4 regions of the Alkalihalobacterium alkalinitrilicum genome follow, and region 1 is predicted to be linked to each of the others. Evidence: riboswitches for the same ligand, from Rfam matches in the RefSeq annotation. Region 1 holds a riboswitch; each other region holds the start of a gene.
What was found. Region 1 has a riboswitch for cobalamin ahead of BK574_RS07285 ((2Fe-2S) ferredoxin domain-containing protein). Riboswitches for the same ligand answer to the same signal wherever they lie in the genome.
Positions count from the first base shown of each region.

Region 2: linked by a shared signal. The riboswitch ahead of BK574_RS11245 (hypothetical protein) and the one ahead of BK574_RS07285 ((2Fe-2S) ferredoxin domain-containing protein) in region 1 are both predicted to bind cobalamin.
Region 3: linked by a shared signal. The riboswitch ahead of BK574_RS10790 (ABC transporter substrate-binding protein) and the one ahead of BK574_RS07285 ((2Fe-2S) ferredoxin domain-containing protein) in region 1 are both predicted to bind cobalamin.
Region 4: linked by a shared signal. The riboswitch ahead of BK574_RS10325 (ABC transporter substrate-binding protein) and the one ahead of BK574_RS07285 ((2Fe-2S) ferredoxin domain-containing protein) in region 1 are both predicted to bind cobalamin.

Region 1 covers NZ_KV917368.1:1,548,697-1,553,210, forward strand. The annotation lists gene speD (adenosylmethionine decarboxylase) at 179-988, opposite strand; gene BK574_RS28350 (polysaccharide deacetylase family protein) at 1,112-1,336, opposite strand; gene BK574_RS07280 (polysaccharide deacetylase family protein) at 1,436-2,227, opposite strand; gene BK574_RS07285 ((2Fe-2S) ferredoxin domain-containing protein) at 2,383-2,775, opposite strand; cobalamin riboswitch at 2,901-3,110, opposite strand; gene map (type I methionyl aminopeptidase) at 3,189-3,935, opposite strand; gene BK574_RS07295 (hypothetical protein) at 4,209-4,514, opposite strand, start outside.
Region 2 covers NZ_KV917368.1:2,397,095-2,401,608, reverse strand. The annotation lists gene bioB (biotin synthase BioB) at 16-1,017, shown strand; cobalamin riboswitch at 1,155-1,326, shown strand; gene BK574_RS11245 (hypothetical protein) at 1,485-2,096, shown strand; gene cobJ (precorrin-3B C(17)-methyltransferase) at 2,127-3,740, shown strand; gene BK574_RS11235 (sirohydrochlorin chelatase) at 3,776-4,514, shown strand, end outside.
Region 3 covers NZ_KV917368.1:2,303,722-2,308,235, reverse strand. The annotation lists gene BK574_RS10795 (GTP-binding protein) at 1-781, shown strand, start outside; cobalamin riboswitch at 842-1,036, shown strand; gene BK574_RS10790 (ABC transporter substrate-binding protein) at 1,273-2,427, shown strand; gene BK574_RS10785 (FecCD family ABC transporter permease) at 2,441-3,520, shown strand; gene BK574_RS10780 (ABC transporter ATP-binding protein) at 3,533-4,384, shown strand.
Region 4 covers NZ_KV917368.1:2,218,443-2,222,956, forward strand. The annotation lists gene BK574_RS10315 (heme ABC transporter ATP-binding protein) at 1-372, opposite strand, end outside; gene BK574_RS10320 (FecCD family ABC transporter permease) at 396-1,430, opposite strand; gene BK574_RS10325 (ABC transporter substrate-binding protein) at 1,414-2,406, opposite strand; cobalamin riboswitch at 2,647-2,832, opposite strand; gene BK574_RS10330 (flavodoxin) at 3,107-3,562, opposite strand; gene BK574_RS10335 (WD40/YVTN/BNR-like repeat-containing protein) at 3,698-4,514, opposite strand, start outside.

The sequences.
Region 1 (4,514 bases):
TTATACGTAAATATATCCATAACTTTTTTATAGTTACTTATTGATGGGTAGTTAAAAATGATAAAATACAGTACAGACTACATCCTTGAAAGTACGAATAAAAAGAAAGAGACTGAATAATCAGCCTCGAAAGATACATGTTGCTATTTTCATTAAATTAGGACTTTAAATTAGAGTTTTAGTGAATATTTTTTCCGTAAAAAATTTCGTCCATTTCTAACTTTAGTTTTTCGGTAATTTCTTCAACTTCTCTTGTTGCTAACTTATCTTTTGTATAACCGAACAAGTAATTGTTTATATCAAATTCTTTTAAGCGACATTTCGTATGAAAAATATTTTCTTGATAAACGTTTACATCGATCATGTCATATAATCTTTTTACTTCATCAGGTATGTAATTTTGTATAGAATTGATATCGTGGTCAATAAATAATTTATTACCATCTATATCGCGTGTAAAGCCACGTACTCGATAGTCCATTGTCATTATGTCGGTTTCTAAAGAATGTATTAAATAATTTAATGCTTTAAGTGGTGAGATTTCGCCACATGTTGAAACATCAATATCTGCTCTAAACGTACTTATTCCTTCTGTTGGATGAAATTCTGGATACGTATGCACAGTAATATGGCTCTTATCTAAACCTATTACAACCGCCTCTGGAAGTGGACCAGGTGATTCATCGAATGATGACTCTGTAGGTACTTCGACAACTGGTCCTTCTGATACTAGAATAGTCACACTAGCACCTTGAGGCACGTAATCTTGTTTAGCAACGTTTAAGACGTGTGCACCAATAATATCTGCAACATTTTTTAAGATACTCGTAAGTCGGTCTGCATTATATTGTTCATCGATATAATCAATATAAGCTTGTCGTTCTTCTTTGGTTTTCGTAAAACAAATATCATACATGTTGAAACTTAATGATTTAGTTAAATTATTAAAGCCATATAGTTGAATACGTTGTTCTGGAGTTAGTGTCATTATTTTTCCCCCTTAACGTTTATTATGCGAAAAAACTTTTTTCTCTTTTACAGTCCCCGATCAAATATTTTGTTAAAGTGGTTAAACTTAGCATACCCACTTTATACTAGATAAAACAAAATTCTACGGGTTAGTTAATAAAGTTTGGACCGTTACAAATTGATAACCTTTTGCTCTTAGTTCATCTATAATTTTTGGCAAAGCTTCGACAGTTCCATCTAAAAGACGGGCATTTGTTTGAAAGTTATGCTGCAAAACAATACCACCTGGAGTAACATCACGTTGAACAATCTCTAAGATCTCATCACCAGATAACCCACTCCAATCAAGTGTATCTACAGACCACATAATGACCCGAAAGCCCATTTCATTTAATAGGATCGCATCGGATTTAGTGATCGCGCCAAATGGAGGACGAAATAAATCTGGCTTCCTCCCAACTGTACTCTACATAATGTTTTGTGTCGTTGTAATCTCATCCATGATTTTCGAAGTCATTTGAAGTGGTAACGCTGGATGACTCCACGTATGATTTGCAATACCGTGCCCTTCATCTACTATACGTTTCATAACATCAGGAAAAGTTTTAACTTGTTGTCCCATTACAAAGAAGGTCGCAGGAACACTTTTACTTTTTAAAATATCTAAAATTGTTGGAGTATAGTATCCATCTGGTCCATCATCAAATGTTAGTGCCACTAATTTTTTTGAAGTGTTAGCTCTGTATGTAAAATTGGGAGCTGATCGGATATTCGTTGTAATGAAGGTTCGTTCTATTTGCGGGTTATATGTTGCACCCATCCCAAATTTACGAGTGACATCTAATAGCGGAACGAAGACCTCACCTGCATACTCAATCGTTTTAGTAGTTAATGGTTGGCGTTGCCATAGACCCGTCGTACGTATAAATTCATCGGAATAATTCTGTCCGATTGGTAAAGCGAAGCGTTTATCTCCATAGCTAAAAACGACAGAGCGATATTGTTCATTCTGATCTACCCTAACACCCGTATGTTTTAAAAAAAGTGCTGGAACCATCAATTGGCCATCTCGCATAATATATTTTGTTATTACAGGTTGATTATCTATAAAAACAGGGGCTTCTGGTAGTTTAGACTCTTGTGCAAAAGTAGAAGTTGTAAAAATGGGAATAACAGTCATCAATAAAAGTAAACACATTACCTTCTGCAATATTTTACTATTGAATTGGTTTCGGATTGTTACCTTATGTTGTGTCATCGATTTCTCTCCTAGCAATGGAATATAAAATACAGATATTTATTATATTTTCCAAATCGCTAGTAAAATATTTAAAAAGAAAGGCAAATACCCGTATTTTTATTCTAGACCATTTACCTTAAATTAGTTCATAGACCGATTATATTAATAAGCTACTAAAATACTTTAGATACTTTCTTCACACGTTCTCGACCTTTACATTCTCCTACTGGTACTTCTGGCTGTCTAATAAAGCTTTCTCCATTAAAACGATGACTTACTTTTTCGAATAAGCTATCATCAGTAATTAACGATGCAATAAGCTGGTTAGCATCTTCTGGTTTTAAGTCTTTATACCATATTCCCTCTGGGTATACAATTAACACACATCTATCTTGGCATCGTCCATTACATTTAGTCCTCGTCGTATGAATTTTCTCATCTAGACCTAAGTTAGCTACCTCATTTCTAACCGACTGTGTAAGTTCTTCGGCTCCCGCTTTATTACAACTACTTCCATTACAAATTAATAAATGGTGTTTTGTTTCTGATAAATCCCAAGTCGCCATTTCAAATCCCCCCAATATGTTATAAAAAATAAAAAAGCATCCCTGACTTTAAAAGAGGTCAGAAATGCTCAAAAAACATAAATTATCCGCATACTAACCACTTCCCTATCAATCCCGTAGGTCAAACAGTGATGTTAAAATAGGCAGGTCTCCTGACTTAGGGTATAACTTCCAGTTCTTCCCAGGCATTGCCCAGTGGTATATCTGAAAGAATCAGTAAATGTACTGATACCCAACACAGTGGCGGGTCCGTGTCGGCTTTGAACCGAACTTCCCTATTAAGCTAATAAAAGTATTTTATGCTTTTATCTAGCACCTATTTTCAACGATATAAAGTTTTATATGAAACTAGTAAATATATTTCTTGTTGTTAATACTATTCGTAATTAGTGAAATTGTCAATACATGGTACATTATTGTAAAGTTAAAATGACTGGCCCATTTTTTGTAATTGCCAAGGTATGTTCGTATTGAGCTGACAGTTTCCCATCGACCGTTCTAGCCGTCCATCCGTTTGAGTCCATTTGACTATACCATATCCCTTCATTTACCATTGGCTCGATCGTAATGACCATCCCTTCTTTTAACCTAGAACCTTTTCCTGGAGATCCGAAGTGTGGAATTTGTGGATCTTCATGTATTGTTGGCCCTATCCCATGCCCCGTAAAATCTCGGACGACTGAGAAACCTTCTGATTCTACATAAGATTGAATCGCATGACCAATATCACCAAGCCTGTTTCCAACCTGTGCTTGTTCAATACCTTTGTACAACGATTTTTTAGTAACCTCTAATAAATGATTAACCTTCTGTGTAACGTTTCCTACAGCATAGGTCCATGCTGAGTCTGCTAATCCCCCATTTAAATTAACCACCATGTCAATAGTAACAATATCACCATTTTTTAAAGGTGTTTTCCTTGGAAACCCGTGACAAATTTCATCATTTATGGAAGCACACGTAGCAAATTGATATCCTTTATAACCTTTTTGTTCAGGTGTTGCTCCATTTTGAACTAGAAATTCTTCCACAAAACGATCAATTTCTATAGTTGTAATCCCTGGCTTTATTATTTTTGAAATTTCTTTATGGCAAGCTGCTAATAATTTCCCTGTTTCCATCATTTGATTGATTTCTCGTTCTGATTTTAAAGTAATCATATAAATTCCCCCACTTTCATTAATCCGATAAGTTCATATATGTATTATTTTCACCTTAACAAGTTCTAAAACAAAACCGAAATTTCTAAAAATTACTTCTACTTTTTGTCTATACCTCTTATTTTACATAATTACTACTTTTTATGTAAATTTTTAAGGAATTTAGCAGTACTTTTGGTCCAAAAGTAAAGGAGTTGCCCATAAGACAACTCCCAGTTAGTATAGGTATTTTAAAAAATGGGAGAAATGCCATTCACCTATTGTTATTATTTTTTATGAATAGGAAGGGCTTCTTTCAATTTCTACTTGCATCCATTCATATTGACGTAATCTCACTTCAAAAAGTGTAATAGGATCAAGATACTTTTCTGGATTCGCTTTTAACTGTTCCAATGTCTCCTTTTTTTGCTGAATTGCTTGTTGTTCTTCCTCCATAACTTCCTGAATAACACTGAAAGGTTCTCTAAAGAACATCGTAATATCACGAGTTAAGCCTTTTTCAAACAATTCAAATTGAAGGATAAACTGTTTAGTAACCGTTGTAGCTAACTTATCGTAATCTTCGTTTTCAATCAACTT
Region 2 (4,514 bases), 850 kb from region 1:
GAAAGGTTGGAGGAAATGACTACATTAACATCGAAAAATAGCATTTGGGAACAGTATGCAGAAAAAGCATTAAACGGAGAATTATTAACAATTGAGGAAGGGGTAAGTATTCTTCAAGCAGATGATGATGAAGTTTTACCAATTATGCAAGCTGCATTTCGTGTTCGAAAGCACTATTATGGTAAAAAAGTGAAACTGAATATGATTTTTAATGCAAAAAGTGGATTGTGTCCAGAAGATTGTGGCTATTGCTCACAGTCTATTGTATCATCGGCTCCAGTAGAAAAGTATTCGCTCTTAGATAAAGAAACTCTAATTGCAGGTGCGAAAGAAGCGATGAATCGGAAAGCGGGTACATACTGCATTGTTGCTAGCGGACGAGGTCCCACAGATAAAGAAGTTGACCAAGTAATTGATGCAGTTAGTGAGATTACTTCAACGATGCCATTAAAAATTTGTGCATGCTTAGGCATTTTAAGTGATGAAAAAGCAAAAAAACTGAAAGAGGCAGGCGTACATCGTTATAATCATAACTTAAATACTCACAAAGACAATCATGCCAATATTACTTCCACTCATACGTATGATGATCGAGTAAATACGGTCGAAGAAGTGAAGGCTGCAGGTATGTCACCTTGTTCTGGCTGTATTATCGGAATGGGAGAAACGGATGAGCAAATTGTAGAAATTGCTTATTCTCTAAGAGAAATTGATGCTGATTCGATACCAGTGAATTTCTTACATGCAATTCCAGGAACACCGTTAGAAAACTATAAACGTACTGAACCGATGAAATCATTAAAAGTCTTGGCTTTAATGCGCTTTATTAATCCTTCAAAAGAAATTCGTGTGTCTGGAGGAAGAGAAGTGAATTTACGTACCTTACAACCATTAGCGTTATATGCGGCCAATTCCATATTCGTTGGCGATTATTTAACAACGAAAGGTCAAGCCGTAACAGAAGATCATAATATCATTGAAGACCTAGGCTTTGAAATTGAAGAATGCGCTTTGTAAGAGATCGACAAATTTAGTTAAATAAAAAAATAGATTGACAAACATTTAAGTTTTCTATTAACCTATTAATGACAATCACATATGTTGGGAAAGGGTAAAGATATTACCTAAATGGTATGAAAAAGGAAGCGAACGTAGCTGACTTTTTAAATGATGGTAATTCTTTTATAGGGAAGTTCGGTGAAAGTCCGACGCGGTCCCGCCACTGTAATTTGGTTGTACTCTATTAATCCACTGTTCAATATGAATGGGAAGGAATAGTGTACGATAACCATAAGCCAGGAGACCTGCCTTTTCTAACAACACTGTTTGACCTACGGGAGATAGGGAGGTGTTAGAGAGCGGATTTTCTGCTAGTATTCAACCATGTTGGATATTTATTTACGTGAAAATATAAGCATCTCTAACCATCTACTATGGTTAGGGGTGCTTTTTTATTTGTGAAAAATATCAAAGGAGACATGAAGATGGAAGCTGGATTATGGTCCATATTAGGAACAGGTTTACTTATTGGTTTAAGGCATTCACTTGATGCAGACCATGTTGTCGCGGTTTCGACAATTGCAACTCGTACAAAAAATCCATTAAAAGCAGGGATTACAGGAGTTTTTTGGGGGTTAGGTCATACGTTCACTATTTTATTAATTGGAGCTATCGTACTTTTATTTGGGTTAGGTATTCCAGCGCAACTCGATCAGTATTTTGAATGGATCGTTGCCGTCATCCTTATTTATTTAGGGATCAGAACAGTATTAGATGCAAAATCTGAAACCGCAGCAACGAAAGAAATTTCATTGCAACAATACAATTTTCGCTCTTTTGTAGTGGGTTTAGTTCATGGTTTAGCAGGGAGTGCAGCGTTAACGATTTTAATGGTTAGTCAAGTAACGCATATTGGACAAGGAGTACTGTTCTTACTTTTATTCGGTATCGGGTCGATTTTTGGAATGTTTATCATTGCGATGATATTGAGTTTTCCATTTCGAGTGGCGAAAACGGCGAAACTTCAACAGATGATTTTATATGGTATTGGCGCTTTAAGTATTGGTTTCGGTGTTGCTTTATTAATCCTCACTTAGAGTAGAGGCATAAAGAAGGAGATGGTAAAAATGCAACGAGGTAAATTACTAATAATAGGATTTGGTCCTGGAAGTGAACAACATATGACCTTCCGAGCAAAAGAAGCAATTTTAGAATCTGATTCGATCATCGGATACAGTACATACGTTGACTTAATTCGACCGTTAATAACGGATCAAGAAATTGTTCGAACAGGAATGACAGAAGAAGTGAGCAGGGCACAAGAAGCAGTTCGACAAGCGGAACTAGGTAAAACGGTTGCGGTGATTTCTAGTGGAGATTCTGGTGTGTATGGAATGGCTGGACTTGTTTATGAAGTGTTAATTGAAAAAGAATGGCGAGAAGAGTCAGGAGTTGAAGTGGAAATTATTCCAGGTATTTCAGCAATTAATTCGTGCGGGTCATTACTCGGTGCACCAATCATGCATGATGCTTGTACAATTAGTTTGAGTGACCATTTAACACCTTGGGATTTAATAAAAAAGCGTGTTGATGCTGCTGCTCAAGCAGATTTTGTCATTGCCTTATATAATCCACGCAGTGGAAAAAGAACAAAACAAATTGTTGAAACGCAAAAAATTCTTTTAAACTATCGTTCTCCTAACACACCTGTTGGATTAGTGAAAAGTGCCTATCGAGAAAGAGAACATATCGTTATTACCGATTTAGCGCATATGCTTGATCACGAAATTGGAATGTTAACGACCGTCATTATTGGAAACAATTCTACGTTCATATATGACGGAAAGATGATTACGCCTAGAGGATATCAACGAAAATACACGCTAAGTGAAAGTGAACAACAGCTTAAACCTCATGAACGGTTAAAAGAAAAAGCAGAGCCTTGGGCGCTACACGGAGGAGTCGAAGAAGAGAAAACAGTGACTGACAGACTGCTCAATCCTCGTATGTTAGCTGAAGAAGCATTACAAAAGTTAAACATTGAAACGAGAACTTCAGAAAAGACAACGAGCCAAAGTGACTTATTTCAACAAGAAGATATTTTTGAGTTTGCAGTTTCTCCTGGTATTGCTAATAAAAAGCTAACGCCAATACAAATGATGACATTAGCAGAAACGGTCGGTGAAAAGGCTGATCTTGAATATACACCTGATCATGTCATCAAAGTATCGGTTAAAACAGCTACTCCTCATAAAATTACAGAACGTTTATCGAGCGTAGGGCTATTACTGCTTCCAATAGGTGATGTTGTCAATATTAAAGCTTGTGATTTTTGTGACGGTGATAAAGGGGACTCCATTCCGCAAGTCGAGGAACTTCAGCAAAGAATTGGTGGGGTGGCCGTACCTAAACAAATGAATATCGGTTTTAATGGCTGTGGGATGGCATGCTACGGTGCACCGACAAATGATATCGGAATCATTTATCGCAAGAAAGGTTTTGATCTCTTTTTAGGAGCAAAAACAACGGGAAGAAATGCTCATGTTGGACAGTTAGTAGCTGAAGAAGTAGCGCCTGATAAAATTGTAGATTTAGTCGTTCGCGTTGTAAATGATTATAAATCTCGTGGACTACCGAACGAACGCTTCCATAAATTTTTTAAGCGGGTTCAGGATGTTGAAGGGTTTACTTATCGAGAAGTTCCAGAACAAGTGGTAGTCGATATGGTTTGTGGTGATTAATGAGAGATTGTTTAACAAATAGAGGAGGAATTAAAATGGATGCTATTTTATTTATCGGCCATGGTACGAAAAAAAGAGAAGGGAATGAACAACTTTTACAATTTGTTGACTCTATGAAAGATGATATCTCCTGTCCGATTGTTGAGACATGCTTTTTAGAGTTTTCTCATCCAACAATACGAGAAGGAATTAAACGTTGTATCGAACGTGGTGCGACGAAAGTGGCAATTGTTCCGATGATGTTTTTCTCTGCGGGACATGCAAAAATTCATATTCCTGTAGAAATTGATGAGGCAAAAGAAATGTATCCTAACGTCCAATTTACTTACGGAAGACCTATTGGGATTCATGACAAAGTCTTTGATATTTTGCAATCACGTTTGAAGGATGTAGGTTTCTTTCAAGATCAGAAGGATGTCGGTATCTTACTAGTCGGGCGTGGTAGTAGTGATGCTGATGCAAATAGTGATCTATATAAGATTGGTAGACTTTTATCTGAAAAAGTAAATATGGTTAATGTTGAGTTGTCTTTTATTGGTGTAACATCTCCTACTGTAGAAGAAGGAGTTAATCGATCCATTAAGTTAGGGGCAAAAAAGATCTTTATTATCCCTTACTTCTTCTTTACGGGGATCTTGATGGACCGCATGACTGAAAAGCTTGAAAATTTTCAAAACGCCCATCCTAACCTACAGTTTGCAATGACGGAGTTTTTTGGCTTCCACCCTGAATTAAAAACAATTTTTATTGAGCGTGCCAATGAAGCACTAGTTG
Region 3 (4,514 bases), 760 kb from region 1:
TCGATTTTGGCATGATTTTCGTTCAGGGGATAGTTTACTCGAGCGAAAAGAAGCGATCGGGGAAGATGATACGCGAGAGATTGCGGATTTACTTATTGATCAGATTGAGTTTTGCGATGTATTGATATTAAATAAATGCGATCTTGTATTAGAAAAAGATTTACATAGGTTAGAGCAAGTCCTCCGTACATTACAACCTGAAGCAAAGATAATTCGATCGATTCATGCCGAGATAGAACCGAAGGAGATTTTAAATACCCATTTATTTGATTTTGAAAAAGCAAGTAATTCAGCTGGCTGGCTTCGTGAATTAACGGCTGGGCACAAGCATCATACACCGGAAACGGAGGAGTATGGTATCTCTTCTTTTGTGTATATGCGAAGAGAGCCGTTTCATTCTGTTCGCTTTCAAAATTGGTGTCATTCTATGCCAAATAATATTGTAAGAGCGAAAGGAATTGCATGGTGTGCCACAAGAAATAATTTAGCGCTTATGATGTCTCAAGCAGGTCCGTCTGTTTCCATTGAGCCTATTTCTTATTGGGTAGCAAGTCTTCCGTTGCAAGAACAAAAACAAATATTAAAACAAAATCCACACGTACTTGAAGAGTGGGATATTGAATATGGAGATCGCCATACAAAGCTTGTATTCATAGGTACCTATCTAGATATAGCAGAAATTACAAGGGAATTAGATGGATGTCTTTTAACAGATAGTGAAATGGTAATGGATTGGCAGGAGCTAGAAGATCGATTCAATTGGAATTTACAAAAAAAGTGAATTAAAAGTTGATAGTTTAGAAAGTTTATACTATGATAAATACGTTATTTAATTTTATATACAATAATTAGAAAATTAGGTGTCTATTAAAGACTTAATAGGGAACTTGGTGAAAATCCAAGACTGTCCCCGCAACTGTAAGTGCAGATGAAATGAGAAGACCACTGTATATATCGCTTTGAAGGTGCATATATGGGAAGGCTCAAAGTAAGATGAAGCACAAGTCAGGAGACCTGCCTATGATTCTAGTTTCAATTCTTCGGGGGGTGAGATGTGAAACGGCATAGACTAATTGAGATGTGGATTTTTCCTTTTTTATTCCTATTGTCAAATATAGCCGTTTTATCATATGAACTCTTCCGTCTGGGAAGGGTTTTTTTGTTTACACATTAAGAAGTATAAGAAAAATATGTACTAAACATTGTAAAAAGAGGCCTAAGAAGTTATAACGAAAAACGCAATCATTACGATTTAAAAACCAGGAGGATCTTATGAAAGCAAAACTTGTTGTCTTATTTATGATTTTAATAGCAGTGTTCACATTTATTGGATGTGCATCTAGTGGGAATGAAGAAGTATCAAAGAGTGTTGAGGAAAATGAAGAAAAGCTTGCTGATGAACAAGGTGATTTAGAGTCACAAACAGTCACTTTTGAAGATAGTACAGGACGAGAAATTACATTGGAATTACCATTAGAGCGTGTTGTTGTAATCAATAGAAATACTGCTGAAGCATTAAAAGTACTCGGTGTAGATGAACAAATTGTGGCGACAGGGGATACGACGATTGAGAACAATTCATATTTAGGTTTTGACGACCGACCAGATGTAGGAAAAACAAGTGAAGTGAATTTAGAGCAAATCATAAGTCTAGAGCCAGATGTTGTATTTACATATACCAATCGTCCAGATTCTACTTTGGAAGAAAAGCTAGAGCCAGCGGGAATTACTGTTGTTCGCCTTAATAATTACTTACCTGACCAAATGGATCAAGAGCTTCAACTTCTTGGTACATTATTTGAAAAAGAAGATGAGGCTACTGCCTTTTTAGAGTGGAAGCAAGGTTTAGAGACGAAGTTAGCAGAGCGTGTCAATGAAATTCCTGAAGATGAAAAGAAACAAGTAATGGCATTATCCGTCGGTTTTCTTAATTCACAAGGAGGGTACCGAATCTTCCCAAGTGAAACGACTGAAGGAGAACCTGGTGTAGGCGAAGGATTTGCAACAATACTAGCTGGTGGTATTGATGCGGCCGATGTGAAATGGGATGCGAGTGAAGAGTCTACAACGATTTTAGTTGATGAAGAATATGTTTTAGAAAAGAATCCAGAAGTGCTTACACTACATGGTACGTGGCTTGGTGGCTATGAAACAGAGGATGCAAAGGAGCATGAAGAAGTTTATCAAAATATTATTAACTCGACATCTGTTCCCCAACTAAAAGCGTATGAAAACAAAGATATCTTTATCTATCATACGAATTTAATAGGGTCTGATAAACGGTATATTGGTGTATTGCAATTGGCCAAAGATTTATATCCTGACCGCTTTACTGATATTGATCCAGAACAATATGCACGCGAATACTTTGAAAATTGGTTAGGTGTGGAGTATAAAGGTGTTTGGTATTACTCACCTAAGCAGTAGAAAGGTATTTTAAATGAATAGTGTTAAAAATGAGATAAACATAGAGGCGTACTATTACGCCTCTACTAAGAAAAAAATCACGCTACTTTTTATTTTACTTCTACTTTTAATTCTTTCGATTTTATATTCCGTTCGTGTCGGGACAGTAGATGTTTCCTATGGCGAATTGTTTTTTCTTTTTCGAGAATTCTTTTCTGGATCTGAATTAAGCACAAATGGATATATTTTATTTGAAATTCGCTTACCGAGAATTGTCATGGCTGTTTTAACAGGAATGGCTCTAGCCAGTGCGGGAGTAATTATGCAAGCAATACTTCGTAATCCATTAGCAAGTCCATTTACGTTAGGAGTTTCAAGCGGGGCGGCTTTTGGGGCGGCGCTCGCGATAGTTCTTGGGACGAGTGTCTTCGGCTTAAACGTCGTTGCAAAAGGTCAATGGTTAATCGCTGTCAATGCTTTTATTTTTGGTTGTATTGCTGTATTTGCCGTATATGGCATTGCGAAGTTAAAGAATGGGTCAACAACCGTATTAATTTTAGCTGGAGTTGCGATCGGTCAGTTATTTTCAGCTGCTGTTTCTACATTAAAATATTTCTCCAATAATGAAGCTCTCAAAGATTTAGTCGTTTGGCTCATGGGTGGCTTTTGGGGGGCAAGCTGGTCTGTGATCCAGTTTTTGTTTCCGATCATTATACTCGCTATTTTATTTTTATTAAAAACATCATGGGATTTAAATGCTTTAAGTTCTGGAGAAGAAGTCGCCAAATCTTTAGGTGTCAATGTCAAACGATTAAGGCTATCTGCATTAGTCGTCTCAACGTTTATTGCTTCAGCAACGATTGCTTTTACGGGAATCATTGGGTTTATCGGTTTAGTCGCACCACATATTAGTCGAATTCTCATAGGCATTGATAATCGTTTTTTACTTCCTTGTTCCTGTTTAGTTGGAGCGATTTTATTATTATTATCAGATACTTTTGCAAGAACAGTAATATCGCCAATTGAAATCCCAGTAGGTATTATTACCTCTATTATAGGTGCACCGTTTTTCATTTATTTATTGTTACAAAAAAGAAAAGATTATTGGTCGTGAAGGTGGTTATTTTTGCATATCTCAGTAAAAAATTTATCAATGAAATTAGGGAAAAGGACCGTGCTTCAATCCATCTCTGCTCATTTTAAACAAGGTGAAGTTACGACGATCATTGGGCCGAATGGTGCTGGAAAAACAACGCTGTTAAAGTGTCTAGCAGGAGTTTATTCTTCTCCAGGGACCATTTTTGTTAATGATCAAGATTTATATAGTTATTCGTTAAAAGACCGTGCCAAGTTGATTGGTTATGTGCCACAAGCGAGTGGTCAGCAATTCCCGTTAACGGTGATGGAAACGGTATTATTAGGAAGAAAACCTTATATTAAGTGGGGGGTTCAAAAGCGAGATTTACAAATTGTCGATGATGTTTTAGTGGACCTTGAGCTAGAAGATTTGGCTGATCGGTATTTAGATGAAATTAGTGGTGGTCAGCGGCAGAAAACTGGTATTGCTAGAGCATTAGCTCAAGAACCTCAAATCTTAATGCTAGATGAACCGATATCGGCTTTAGATATAAGATATCAATTTGAAGTGTTACAGCTAGTAAGGAGCCTTGCGATTGAAAAAGGTCATTTAGTTATTCTTGTACTACATGATTTAGAGTTAGCGGCGCGTTTCTCGGATACGATGCTTTTACTAAAGGAAGGAAAAGTTTGGGGGGATGGGACTCCAAACCAAGTATTAACTACAAAAAGTTTACGAGATGTTTACGGGGTAGAAGCAATTATTAATCAAACGAATTTAGGTATGAAAATTACGGTAGAAAGACCTATAAATGTAAGTTCAAAAAGGAGGACAAAAAGATCCGAGAAGTTCGAGGAAGCGCAGTCTCCGAGCACTGGAGCGTATGGTGTTAATACGTGAGGAGCGGAGGAGCAAGCTGACGAGCTACCACAGGATGTGGTGACTTCGACGTTCCCACAGGACGTGGGGACCTTAGTCGAAGCTCTACTACTGACAGAGATTTTTCCCGGACTTTTTGAACATCCTCTAT
Region 4 (4,514 bases), 670 kb from region 1:
CATCGCTTCTTCAACGATTTGTTTGTCTTTGTTACTAGAAACTTGAAACCAACCTTTTTGGTGGGCATAGCGGCCGAGTTGAACGATTTCTTCAACAGTATAAGAAAAGGACGTATCCGATTGTTGAGGTAAAACGGCCATCCACCTAGCTAACTCTTTTGCTGAGTATGTCGTAATACTTTTATCTTGAAGAAAAATATCACCAGATTGTAAAGGAAGTAAACCACTGATCATTTTTAGAAGGGTTGTTTTACCACTCCCATTCGGACCTAGTATCCCAAATATTTCGCCCTTTTCTACAGAAAACGAAACATCATTAATAATATTAACATTCCCATATCCGCCTTTAACGTCTGTTACTTGTAAAATCATCACCTTCACTCCATCCATGCAGATTATAATCTATGACGTTGTCGGATTAAGATCATCGCAAAGACAGGGCCTCCGACAAGAGCAGTTATGACTCCAATAGGTAATTCTGTTGGGGAAATGATTGTACGAGCGACTAAGTCCGTTAAGATAAGGAATCCTCCTCCAATCAAAACGGAAAGAGGTAATAAATGTCGGTGATCTGGTCCCCATATGAGTCTAGTTAAATGTGGTATCACTAAGCCGACAAATCCAATCGTTCCCGAAACAGCTACAGCCGACCCTGTTAATAATGCAGCTCCGAGTAAAATCAATATTTTACGCGATTGTACGTTGACACCAAGATGTTTAGCGGTTTCTTCACCGAACGCTAATGCATTGAGCTCTCTTGCATTAAGAAGTAGAATGATTAATCCTGCTAAAAAGAATGGAGAAATTAAATATACATAGCTCCAGCCCCTCATCGAGACACTTCCCATTAACCAGCCAATTATTTGTCTAAGCTCTTCTCCTGTTAAGGCAATCATTAAAGAAATCATCGACCCAAGAAAAGAACTTAAAATAATTCCAACTAATATGACCGTATGTGCTGCCATCGAACGATTAAGAGCTTTTGCAAAAAATATAACTACAAATAATGTAAAAAAACCAGAAACTATACTGACGACTGGTAACGTGTAAGCACCTAAGTAAGGTATTGTAATCCCAAAAAATAATACCGCTACTGCTCCAACTGCAGACCCAGATGAAACTCCTAGTGTATATGGATCAGCCAACGGATTTTTTAAGAAGCCTTGGAAAGCAGCCCCTGCTAAGGCAAGGGCACCTCCAACAAACATGGCTAATAAAACACGTGGAAAACGTATTTCCATTACAATATTTACATACATCGGATCAACTTCTGTTGCAATAGGTAACCCAATCCATTCTCTTCCTAACACCGTAAGAACTTCAACGAATGAAATAGGGACACTACCTAAAGCAATACCTGAGACGATAGATATAAATAAAAACGCAAAACAAATAATATATGCGAGTGTTATATTAGTTTTCGAAAACATCTGGGTAAATAAGTTTTGCAAGTTTTTCGACCCCTTCAATTAAGCGAGGACCAGGACGTTCTACAATATTCGCTTCAACGTTATAAACTCTTTCGTTTTTAACCGCTTCTACTTCAGTCCAAGCAGTACGAGCCAAAACATCTTCTACTGCATTCTCCATTCCTTCTACGTGTCCATAAGTCGTAATAATGACATCAGGATTTAAAACAACAGCATCTTCTTCAGTAAACATCGGCCATCCATCTTGATTACCTGCTGCGTTTTTCGCATTGATCATTTCTAACATTTCATGCATAAATGTTCCTTTTCCTGTTGTATACATGTCTGGAGCTGGCCAAATTTCAACCCAAACTGTAGCCTGATCAGCTTCATCTATTTCACTAGCTTTTGTTTGAATTGCCGTAATTCTATCTTGCATTGATATAATCACATTTTCAGCTTCTTCGGCATTTCCTAATGCATTACCAACCATCTGGATAGAGTCATATAATTCGTCAAAAGATGAAGCATTTTTCACGACCAATACGGTCACACCCGCGTTACGAATTTGATCTAATCCTTCTTCACTATTCATTGCATTGGCTAACACTAAATCCGGGTTGGATGCAATAATCTTTTCAACATTGAACTCCATTCCACCGATGGACTCAATTTCTTTCACTTCTTCAGGAAAATCATCATTATCAGTAACCGCAATTAGTCGATCAAAACCATCTAAAGCATAAACAATTTCTGTATTACTTGGAACGAGTGAAATTAACGATTGTGGCTCTTCCTCGATTATTACTTCTGTTCCTGTTGCATCTGTAATTGTAATTGGAAACGCTGTAGCTTCCCCACTACCAGTTGTTTGGTCTTCTGTTTCCTCAGATGGTGTTTCTTCTGTTTGTGGCTCTTCTTGATTATCTGTACCACATGCTGTCATTAATCCTACAATGAGTATTGAGGCAACTAACCACATATACCATTTTTTCAAACTCTCCAACCCCTTTTTCGATATCTTTTTAGTATTCAATGAATGAATTTAGAAAAGGAAAATATGTACAAAAATAAAAACTCTCCTTCATCGGAGAGTTTAGGTTACAGTTTAATAGATCTCCTGTTAACACTTAAATGACTACTTACATTCGAATAAGTGTCGTTCTCGTTTGAACAATCAGGTCACTCTATATTACAAGAGTATGATCTTATCACACTGCTCCCCTTTTCCACGAAGGTTACACAATCCTTTAAGGCAGGTCTCCTGACTTGTACTTTAGGTGGTTCCTTCACCTTCCCATCTTTTTATTATAGACAGTGGTATACTGAAGGAATTTAGTACTTACAGTGGCGGGACCGTGTTGGATTTGCACCAACTTCCCTTTTCACACTCACGTGAGTGACCTTAAAGTTTACAATATATTCAATTCATTGAGATACGACTCCATTATACAAAATAAAAGATTATTCGTCTATATAAAGTGAAACTTTATTCAGTGGGGGTTTTCCTTTATCCCCCACTGAATATTAGTTGAACCAATCGGGTTGTTACTGAGGCCCACAGGATGTGGGTCACACAGACGTTGCAACAGGACGTGGCGACCTTAGTCTGTGTTCAATCGTCTCCCACTTATCCTTTATTGATTCCTCAAAGTCTTGAAGTGGGAGTCTTAGCGCCCAGTTAAACGGGATAAAACTTATACGCTCGTTTTTAGGTTAACAGTTTTTGCAAACTGCCTACCAAACTCTTTACACTCTTCTTCTTCGCCGTCTGGACTAAGCTCAATTTTAAGACCTTGTTGAGCAACTACACCGTTTCTTTCTTCTACCATCGCTTCTAATAAATCAACGGCTCCACAAAAGATTTCGTACGCTGTATCCCCTGATCCAAAAACGGCAAATTGTTTATCCGAAAGATCTAATGTTGCCATTTCATCATACAAATCTAGGAACTCATCTGGAAGTTCTCCATCTCCCCAAGTATAAGCACCTAACACGATTGCATTAAAAGCATTTAGCATATCTGGATCACAATCAATTACATCGATTTTCGTTACATTTACCTTTTCTTCCTTTAGACCTTCTTCTATTAAGTCAGCAATCGCTTCTGTATTCCCTGACATACTAGCATAAACAAGTAAAACGTCCTTCATTTTTCATTTCCCCTTCCAAATTTTATGTAAGTTATTCTCTTTTGGTTGCTTTTTAGACTCTTTTGAAAGTATATTAAAATGCTCACTTGGCTACGGTCCAAAAAACAAATCTTTACAACTGATTAGAAAATGGTCTTAATGTAAAACCTGTTTCAAATTACTGTTTCGGTTAGTTGCTTGTTCGTGTATTTGATTTGAATGTATTGTTTCATAATGACCAGCAACGACATAATGTTGATTATGATTTGCAATTCTCCAACCGTGACCTCTTACTTTATTGCAAGGAACGACAATGTTATTTTCTATATGAATCCGTGAAACTGTCGCATACCCGTCTTTACCTTGTGATGAGGTAACATAAATAAATCCATTATCTTCAGTGACATCTAAAAAACTTGCTTGACTTTCCACTTGCTCAAACTCATTCCAGAAATAATCATTATTTTTACTCAAAAGACTACAATATTCAATCTTTCCTTTTGTCCCTTTACACGAGCCGCCTGCTACTAATAAATAATTTTCATATACAATTATGGAAGAAACCATAGAATTCATTTCCTTTTTCACCCATGACATTTTTAGGCTACTTAAATCCAGTTTCCATATTCCTCCATAAGTACGATGAATTTTCGTACCAATGAAAAGGAAATTGTTTAATAAACATAATGAACGAACGGATGGTTGATTATCTTTCAATCTTACAAACGGCTGAACCTGGCACCATGTATCACCAAAATCATAAGAAAAAAATAAGCAATTGTTACCGTGAGTAATGACTATACCTCTAGAATTACCAACTACACTCCAAATCGTTGTTGTAGTTGGTAAGAACTTATGCTCCCATGTTTTCCCTCCGTCCCAACTTTTTAGAAAAACACCTTTTTCCCCGACCGCATACAAAATTGAACAAACTTTTATTAGCTTTACGATACGAAAAGGGAATGGAAAAAGA